Regions from separate parts of the Nitrospirillum goiasense genome, predicted to be linked through region 2. Evidence: predicted binding sites of a transcription regulator. Region 2 holds the regulator's gene; the other holds the start of a gene.

Region 1 (4,733 bases), on a different contig from region 2:
CCCCGTCGTTTCCTAATTATTCGGGGACGCTGAACGACGTCAGCCGACGCGGCACAACCCGTCCTCCGGGCCCTCGTCCCAATGGCTGAGCGCCAACAGGCAATGGGCGGGCAGGATGGCCAACAGGTCGATCCGCCGGCGCAGGTCTTGGAAGACCGCGTCCACCACCGCCTCCGGGTCGGCGGCGACACCAGGGTCCAGGCTGGGATCGGGATCCGGCAGGGCCCAGTGCGCCGTCACCAGCTGGCCCGGCCAGGCGCCGGCCATGCCGGTGGCGGCCAGTTCGCTGACGGTGATGACGATGTCCACCGGCGGCGCCACGGGTCCTATGTACCGGTCCAGCGGCTTGGGCGCCAGGTCCCGGGTGTCGACGCCCTCCGCCCGCAGGCGGGCCAGGACAAAGGGATTGATGTGGTCGACCGGCATCAGGCCGGCGCTGTGGGCGTCGAATCGATGCCCGGCATGGTGGCGCAACAGCGCCTCCGCCATCAGGCTGCGGCCGGCGTTGACCCGGCCGACGAACAGGACGCTCAGGCGGCGGTCCGTGTGGCCGGGACGTGGCGCGGGTTCATCCAGCATCGGGCTGTCAGGCGGCATCGTCGGATCCAGGGGTTGCGGCCTGGGTGGGCGGGGCTCAGCCCGCCGCAGCCCAGCCTTCCTCGCTATTATGCATCGCGGCCAGCGTCTCGGCCGTCAGTCGGGCCAGGCGCTGTTCCGGCAGGGAACAGAAGATACGCACCCGCCGCTCGATCATGCCGAACAGCAGGTTGAACAAGGCGCGCTGTTCCACCTCCGACCCCTTGAACCCCTGCGGGTCGGGGAAGCCCCAGTGGGCGATCATGGGGTGGCCCGGCCAAGCCGGCGCCACGGCCCCGGCGCTGGCGTCGCAGGTGTGGAAGATGAAGTCCATGGGCGCCACGTCCGGGCCGGCGAATTGGTTCCAGGACTTGGGGTGCAGGCCGTCCGTGGAAATGCGGGCCTTGGTCAGCAGGTCCAGGGCGATGGGGTTGCAGTCCGGCAGCGGGTCGGAACCCGCGCTGAACACCACGAACCGGTCGCCGCCCCAGTGACGCATCAACGCCTCGGCCATGATGCTGCGGGCGGAATTGAACTGGCACAAGAACAGGACCCGATAGACTGTCGCCATGTCGCTTCTTTCCCCCTCTGGCTCACGGCTTTCCCGCGCCGGGGGCCCCCATCGCCCCAGGGTCAGGAACCGCGGCCCTGTGCCGCCCGCCCCCTGGGGCGGCACATTTAACCGTATGCTAATCCCAGCGTATGCCAGTCTTGTGACGCTGGTGTTGCAGGCCGGCGAAAAGGGACGAGGTTGCCTCAATCAAGCGCGGTAGCAGACCCGCAGTCCCCCCACAGTCGGCCGCGCACCCAGATGGGGGCGGAGGCGTCCTTCATAAGGGCGAAGACGCCGCCACCCATGTCGCGGCGATAGGTCTGCAGCAGGAAGGGGGCCGTGTTGCTGCTGGCCGCCGCGGCGCTCTTGTCGGGGTAGATACGGCGGTTGCGCCCATAGGTGGCGTTCCATACCGGATCGGGGCCATGAGGCTTGCTGAATTCCGGATTATGGCAGGGGATCAGGCGGTTATGGTCCGTGGGCGCGCAGAAGATCATGCGTGGGTCCATGGACATGACGGGATCGTGCAGCGGCGTCACCGCCTTGTCCAGGAAGGGGATGTAGCGGGTCATGTACTGTTGCGGGTTGGTCCCCGCGATGGGCTTGAGTTCCTTGTCGAACAGGTCGTCCAGGGTCAACTCGCCGGTCGCCAGGGCCTGCTCCATGCGCTCGGAAATCTTCGCCGCGACCTCGCGGGCCTTGTCGATGAAGGGCGTATCCTCGGTGGTGTAGCCGGAGGTGGCGGTCAGCATCATGATGGCTTCCGCCCGGCCCAGGGTCCGGTCCAGATGGGTGGTCCCCTCCTTCAGCGCTTTGCTGGACAATTCCGCGTCGCGATGCAGCGCGTCCACCGTCTCCTGGAAGCCGCCGCAGCGCTCGGCGATGTCGCCGGTCGCGCCGGCGATGGCGGTGGCGTTTTCCTCCACCTGGGCGACGGCGGCGCCCACCGTCTCCACCGCGCGGCCGATGGTGGCGGTGCTGCGGCCCACGCGCTCCGCCTGTTCGGACCCGGTCGCCATGCGGGCGGTCAGGCGCCGCACCTGTTCGGTCAGGGCCTTCAGCGTGGCGTCGATTTCCGCCGTGGCCTCCGCCGTCTGGCGGGCCAGCGCCTTCACCTCGGTGGCGACGACGGAGAAGCCGCGGCCGGCCTCGCCGGCGCGGGCCGCCTCGATGGTGGCGTTCAGGGCCAGCAGGTTGGTCTGGGCGGCGATGCGGTTGATGTCGCTGGAGACGCGTGCCACCCGGGTCATGGCCTTTTCCAGGCCGCTCAACTCATCGGCGCTGGCGTTCACCGCCGTGACCAGGTCGCCGATGGCGGCCAGGGACTGGCGGATTTCCTCCGCCGAGGTGTCGACATCCCGCCGGGCGCCGGCGGCGACCCCCTGGGTCGCCTGCGCCATGCCGGCGATGCTGCGGTTACTGCTGACGATGTCGCGTGAGGCCGCCTGAATTCCCGCCAACTCGGTGGTTTGGCTGTCGATGGCCTTTTCCACCTGATGAATGCTGCCGACGACGTCGGCGATGTCCACACTCAATCGGCCGACTTCCGTCGCGATATCGGCGATCAGCGGCCCCGCGTCCACGCGCGCTTCGTTGAAATGAAGGGTATCCACGGCCATGTCCTCTCCCCACGGATCAAGGCGGTCATTCTGCGCGCCAGCCCGTAAACAAAAAGCAAACGGCCCCCAAACTAAGGAGGTGGCCCGAAAGGATAGGGAATTTAACGGAAATTGCTCTCATCCTTTGGTTGATCACATAATGCAGTGGGGAAAGAGCTATTTTTCCAGGATTGTCTTGTAATACCCCGTCATTCGACCAGATATGCAGTCGCAGCGATCCAGGGCAGTGTATTTTCGCATTTGCGGAAGGGCGGGGAACCGCCATTCTCCCCGGCTTAAAGCGATGTTTTCCGGTGTGTCAGGAAGAGGGTATAGCGAGGATGAGCGCGTTTCTGTCCGGCAAGGTCACCCATGTCCATCATTGGACGGACAACCTGTTCAGCTTCCGGCTGACCCGCGACCCGTCCTTCCGTTTCCGCAACGGCGAATTCACCATGGTGGGGCTGGAGGTGGACGGCCGTCCGCTGATGCGCGCCTATTCCATGGCCAGCACCAATTATGAAGAGCACCTGGAATTCTTCAGCATCAAGGTGCCGAACGGCCCCTTGACCTCCCGCCTGCAACACATCCAGGAGGGGGATGAGGTGCTGTACGGCCGCAAGGCCACCGGCACCCTGCTGCTGGACAACCTGCTGCCCGGCCGCACCCTGTACATGCTGGGCTCCGGCACCGGCCTGGCCCCGTTCATGAGCCTGATGAAAGACCCGGACGTTTACGAGCGCTTCGAGAAGGTGGTGGTCACCCACACCGTGCGCCGCGTGGCCGAGCTGGCCTATTACGACGACATCACGAAGCACCTGCCGAATGACGAGTTCATCGGCGAGATGCTGCGCGACAAGCTGGTCTACTACCCCACCGTGACGCGGGAGCCCTTCCGCACCGAAGGCCGCCTGACCGACCTGATCAAAAACGGCAAGTTCTTCGCCGACATCGGTGAGAAGCCGTTCGATCCGGCCCAGGATCGCGTCATGATCTGCGGCGGCCCCGGCGTGCTGAAGGACCTGCAGGACCTGTGCGAGGAAGCCGGCATGCGGGAAGGCAGCTCCAACGAGCCCGGCCACTACGTCATCGAGAAGGCCTTCGTGGAGCGCTGATCCGGCGATCCGCGCCCCTACGGTTCACGGCCGCGTCTCCCGCAAGGAGGCGCGGCCGTTTGCGTTTCAGGGCTCCGGTATCGGCCGCCAATCCTCTTCACCAATGACGATGTAGCGGGTCACGGCGCGGCCATCCCAGTGATAGCGCAAGGTGCGCGCCTGCAGGATGGGCGGGGTGATCAGGTCGGGGTAGTAGAGGGCCGCGGCCAATCCCCGGGGCCAGCGCACGCTGGGATACAGCACGCCGTCGCTGCCCTGGGCCTTCAGCCGCTTGCCCAGCGCTTGCCCCGCCGTCCAGTCGTCCGGCGCCAGGGTGTCCCGGAAGGCCTCGCCGCGCACGTCGTGCAGCGTCCCTGAGACCCGGGCCGTCAACTCGCGGAACTGGGCGTCGGCCGCCGGCTCCTCCGTCATGCGCATGAAGCGGCCGAAGTGATGGACGGTTTCCATCAGCGCCACCTCGAACCGGTCACCGCAGTACCACACGCCGAAGGCGCCGTCGGAAAAGCGGCTGGGCCGGTCGGTGGAGGTGTGGGTGAAGGCGCCCATGGCCAGGCTGGCGCCTGGGCCCGACAGGCGGCGGTTCCGGGGCACCAGCGACAGGTCGCCCACCTCGTCCCGCACGCGCGGATTGGTCTTGGCCTCCGCGCTGGCGATCAGGTCCCAGTCGGCTGGGTCGGCGATGTCCTCGAACAGCCAGACGGGCGGGTAGATGGTGCGGACGATGCGATAGGCCGGGCGCCAATCCAGGGTCGTGACCGGCGGGTCCGCGGGCGGCGTCACCACCCGCCGCGCTCCGCGTCCAGATAGTTGCGAACGGCGGTCAGGTCCGCCGGGGCGCCGGCCAGCATGCGCTGCAACGCCGATTGGCCGTTGAAGGCGGCGTTGGGCTTG
Region 2 (4,733 bases):
AAGAGGTTGAAGGCGTAGGGGTGCGGCAGGACGGTGGGGGTGAAGGGCTTGCCCTCCAGATAGGCGCGCGTGCCCTCGCGCAGCTCTTCCATGGCGGCGGCGCCGGCGCCCGAGGCCGCCTGGTAGGTGGCGGCGATGAAGCGCGTGATGCGGTTCTTGGCGTGCAGCGGCCACAGCGGCACCAGCGCGATGATGGTGGAGCAGTTGGGGTTGGCGATGATGCCCTTGTGCTGCTTCACGGCCTCCGGGTTCACTTCCGGCACCACCAGGGGGACGTCGGGGTCCTGGCGGAAGGCGCTGGAATTGTCCACCACCACGGCGCCGGCCTTCACCGCGATGGGGCCATAGACCTTGGAGATGGAACCGCCGGCGGAGAACAGGGCGATGTTGACACCGTCGAAGCTGTTCTCGTCCAGGGCCTGGACGGTGATCTCTTTACCCTTGAAGGTCATGGTCTTGCCGGCCGACCGGGGTGACGCCAGCAGGCGCAGCTCGGACAGGGGGAAATCACGCTGCTCCAGGCACTCAAGCAGCTCGACGCCAACGGCACCGGTGGCACCGACGATGGCAACGACGGGCAAGGCCATGACCTAATTCCTCAAAGACGAAGGGTGAAACATATGGAACGAGAGGCGCCATCCTCTTGTTCGTTTCGTACCCGCGTCAAGCGGACGACTCGCAGGGCTGCCTTGTGGCCAGGGCCGTGCCGCGCAAGTTTTGGTTAGGGGGTTTATATGTCGTCCCTCAATCGCCGGGCGCCAGCATCCGCTGGCTTGGCTGGTCCTCGCTCCGCCCTGCGGTGCTCGCTCCGGCGGACGCGGTCGCGTCCTACCAGCATGAGGCAATACCTCATGCTGGCTCGGCTTATCGCAAGGCCAGGATGGTGACGGCGATCGTCAGCGCGAGGATGGCGGCCCATTGCCAGCCGCCCCGGCCACTCCCCAGGCGGGTGGCCAGGTCGTCGATGCTGCGCGGGTCGATGGGCAGGCCGCCCTTGTCCAGGTGTTCCGCCAGGCGGTCGGCATGGCGCAGCAGCAGGGGCAGCTTGTGGGCGGTGGCGTTCAGGTTGCGCACGGCCTCGGCCAGGCGCGCCTCCGGCCCCCGGTTCTCCCGCATCCACTGCTCGATCAGGGGGCGGGCCACTTCCCACATGTTCAGCTTGGGGTTCAGGGCGCGGCCCACGCCTTCCGCCGTCAGCATGCTTTTCTGCAGCAGCAGCAACTGCGGCTGGGTTTCCATCTCGAACTGCTCGGTCACCGCGAATAGCTGGGCCAGCAGCCGGCCGACGGAGATGTCGTGCAGCGGCTTGTTGTGCACCTGCTCGCCGATGGCGCGGGCCGCCTGCATGAACAGCTCGCGCGACTGGTGGGCGGGCACGTAGCCGGCATCGAAATGCACGTCGGCCACCAGGCGGTAATCGCGGTTCAGGAAGCCCAGCAGCATGTCGGCCAGGTACAGCCGCGTCTGCCGGTCCAGCCGGCCCATGATGCCGAAGTCCACGGGCGCCAGGTGGCCGGACATGTTGACGAACATGTTCCCCGGGTGCAGGTCGGCATGGAAGAAGCCGTCGCGGAACACCTGGTTGAAGAAGGAATTGGCCGCCTGGCGCAGAACGTCGTCGGGGTCGAAGCCGGCGGCGCGGATGGCGTCCACCTGGTCCACTGGGATGCCGTGGATGCGGTCGATGGTCAGTACCCGCTGGCTGGTGCGGTCCCAATCCACCCTGGGGATGTTGAAGGTGACATCGCCCTTGAAATTGTCTGCCAGTTCGGAGGCGGCGCTGGCCTCCAGGCGCAGGTCCATTTCCATGCGCACGGTCTCGGCGAAGGTTTCCACCACCTCCACCGGCTTCAGGCGCTTCAGCCGGGGCAGGACGCGCACGGCCAGGCCGGACAGCCAGAACATCAGGTCGATGTCGCGGCGGAAGGCCAACTCCACGCCGGGGCGCAGCACCTTCACCGCCACCTCCTTGCCCTCCGCCGTCACGGCGAAGTGGACCTGGGCGATGCTGGCGGCGGCCACGGACTCGGGCTCGAAGCTCTGGAAAATCTCGCCCAGCGGACGGCCCAGCTGTTCCTCGATGATGGCCACGGCCTGGGGCGTGGGGAAGGGCGGCAGCCGGTCGCGCAGCAGGGCCAAGTCTTCCGCCACGGCGTCGCCCACCAGGTCGGACCGGGTGGACAGCGCCTGGCCCAGCTTGATGAAGCTGGGGCCCAGTTCCTGGATGGCGGCGGCCAGGCGCTGGCCCTTGCGGCCGGGCGCCCGGTTGTTGTTCATCAGGCGCAGCACCATGGCCAGGCCCGGCGCCACGTCGCGGAACTCCTCCGGGAACAGGGCGCCATGGCGGCCCAGCGTACGCCCGATGATGTACAGGCGGCGCAGGTTGCGCAGGATGCGGAACATGGTCAGACGCGCCAGGCGGAATGGATGGCGGCCACGCCACCCGTCAGGGGCCGGGCCTTGGCCTGGGCGAAGCCCACGGCCTCCAGCCGGCGGCACAGCGCCTCCCGCTCGGGGAAGCGGCGGATGCTTTCCACCAGGTACTGATAGCTGTCGCGGTCGCCCGCCACCACTTGGCCGATGCGGGGCAGGACCTCGAAGGAATAGCGGTCGTACAGCTCGCGCAGGATGGGCAGGTTCACCTGGCTGAATTCCAGGCAATAGAAGCGTCCGCCGGGCTTCAGCACGCGGTGGGCCTCGGCCAGCGCCTTGTCGATATGGGTGACGTTGCGCAGGCCGAAGGCGATGGTGTAGGCGTCGACCGAGCGGTTGGGCAGGGGCAGCGACTCGGCATTGCCGACCGTCCACTGCAGGCCGCCGCGCGTTTCCGGCGTCTGGTCCCAGCCGGGCATGGACCCTTTGTCGATGCCGCGGTCACGGCCCACCCGCACCATGGCCTCCGTCAGGTCGCAGACCATGATCCGGGCCGCGGGCGCCTTGGCGGCCATGCGGAAGGCGATGTCGCCCGTGCCGCCGGCCACGTCCAGGATGGTTTCGCCGGCGCGGGGGTTCACCAGGCCGACGAAATCCGCCTTCCACAGCCGGTGGATGCCCACCGACATGAGGTCGTTCATGACGTCGTAGCGGCTGGCGACGCTGGAAAACACGCCTTGCACCAGCGGTGCCTTCTCCGCCGGGTTGATGGCGCGGAAACCGAAGGATCGCGCCTCACGCTCCTGCGCCGTCAGGGCGTCGGTGGCGGTGGTGTCGGCGGTGAAGGGCGGGGGCGTGGGATGGTCGACCATGGCGGCACCATAGCGTCGGGAACGGCGCTTGGGTAGCGGGCTTGGTGGGCAGGCCTGCCCTGAAAAGGGGGCAGGATAAGTGGCTTATCCGTTCGCCCCCCATCGGCAGATGGCCATAGCCCCAAGGTCTTCAAGGTTGCCGAAGCGCTCGCTCCCGCTGCCGCTGCCGCGGCCTTTAAGCGGACTTCATGTCCAGGGCGTAGCCGGCCGACCGCACGGTGCGGATCATGTCCAGTTCCGTCTCCTCGTTCAGGGCCTTGCGCAGGCGGCGGATGTGCACGTCCACGGTGCGCGGCTCCACGTACACGTCATGGCCCCAAACGATGTCCAGCAACTGCTCGCGCGAGAAGACGCGGCCGGGGTGCTGCATGAAATGGCGCAGCAGGCGGAATTCCGTCGGGCCCAGGTGGATGTCGCGGCTGTTGCGGCGCACCCGGTGGGCCGCCAGGTCCATGCTGATGTCGCCGTAGCGCAGCAGCTCCTCCGCCAGGGAGGGGACGGCCCGGCGCAGCACGGCGCGGATGCGGGCCACCAGCTCGGTCGGGCTGAAGGGTTTGGAGATATAGTCGTCGGCGCCGGAATTCAGGCCGCGCACCTTGTCCGCCTCCTCGCCCCGGGCGGTCAGCATGATGATGGGGATTTCGCGGGTCTTGGGGTTGCGGCGCATCTGGCGGCAGACCTCCAGCCCGCTCATCAGCGGCAACATCCAATCCAGCAGCACCAGGTGCGGCGCCTGCTCATCGGCCAGCAGCAGGGCCTCCTCGCCGTCGTTGGCGGTCAGCACCCGGAAGCCTTCTTTCTCCAGGTTGTAGCTCAGCAGCGTGACGAGGTCGGCTTCGTCCTCGACGATCAGGACCAAGGGCTTCAACGAGGCGTTCATGGGGTGTCCCTAAAACTGGCTGTCCGCAGGCGGAGGCAGGTGGGTCGAAATCTAATCGCTACAGGCGCAGGCGCTACTTACAGGTCGTCCAGCGACTCGGCCCCGTGCAGGCCGCTGCCATGCAGGTCGACGTCCGCCGTGGGGCCGACGACGAAGCTGGACTCGTCATGCTTGGGGCGGCTGGACGTCAGCGGCTGGCCCAACACCAGGAAATGGATGTTTTCCGCGATGTTGGTGGCATGGTCGCCCGCCCGCTCCAAATTCTTGGCGATGAACAGCAGGTGGGTGCAAGGGGTGATGTTGCGCGGGTCCTCCATCATATAGGTCAGGACCTCGCGGAAGAGGCTGGTGTACAGGTCGTCCAGTTCCTCATCGCGGTTCCAGGCGTCGATGGCCTTGCCCACGTCGCGGTCGATATAGGCGTCCAGCACGTCCTTCAGCATGCTTTCGACCAGCTTGCCCATGCGCGGAATGGCGCTCACGGGCCGCACGGCGGGCAACTTGGCCAGCGCCATGCTGCGCTTGGCGATGTTGGCGGCATAGTCGCCGGTGCGTTCCAGGTCGGCGGAAATCTTCAGGGCGGCCAAGATTTCGCGCAGATCGCTGCC

The links. Region 2 encodes PhoB, which activates phosphate uptake and scavenging genes when phosphate is short. Its sites were predicted from a motif close to TNTCATAAAACTGTCA; they were not measured.
Positions count from the first base shown of each region.
Region 1: the regulator PhoB is predicted to act here: its motif matches at 1,280-1,295, upstream of ULB03_RS25925 (arsenate reductase ArsC).

Region 1 covers NZ_JAXQNP010000004.1:938,830-943,562, reverse strand. Annotated here, with positions in the region: gene ULB03_RS25930 (arsenate reductase/protein-tyrosine-phosphatase family protein) at 40-597, opposite strand; gene ULB03_RS25925 (arsenate reductase ArsC) at 635-1,147, opposite strand; gene ULB03_RS25920 (methyl-accepting chemotaxis protein) at 1,333-2,748, opposite strand; gene ULB03_RS25915 (ferredoxin--NADP reductase) at 3,069-3,842, shown strand; gene ULB03_RS25910 (RES family NAD+ phosphorylase) at 3,909-4,625, opposite strand; gene ULB03_RS25905 (MbcA/ParS/Xre antitoxin family protein) at 4,619-4,733, opposite strand, start outside.
Region 2 covers NZ_JAXQNP010000002.1:674,517-679,249, reverse strand. Annotated here, with positions in the region: gene ULB03_RS05445 (aspartate-semialdehyde dehydrogenase) at 1-587, opposite strand, end outside; gene ubiB (2-polyprenylphenol 6-hydroxylase) at 865-2,403, opposite strand; gene ULB03_RS05435 (class I SAM-dependent methyltransferase) at 2,406-3,245, opposite strand; gene phoB (phosphate regulon transcriptional regulator PhoB) at 3,421-4,125, opposite strand; gene phoU (phosphate signaling complex protein PhoU) at 4,203-4,733, opposite strand, start outside.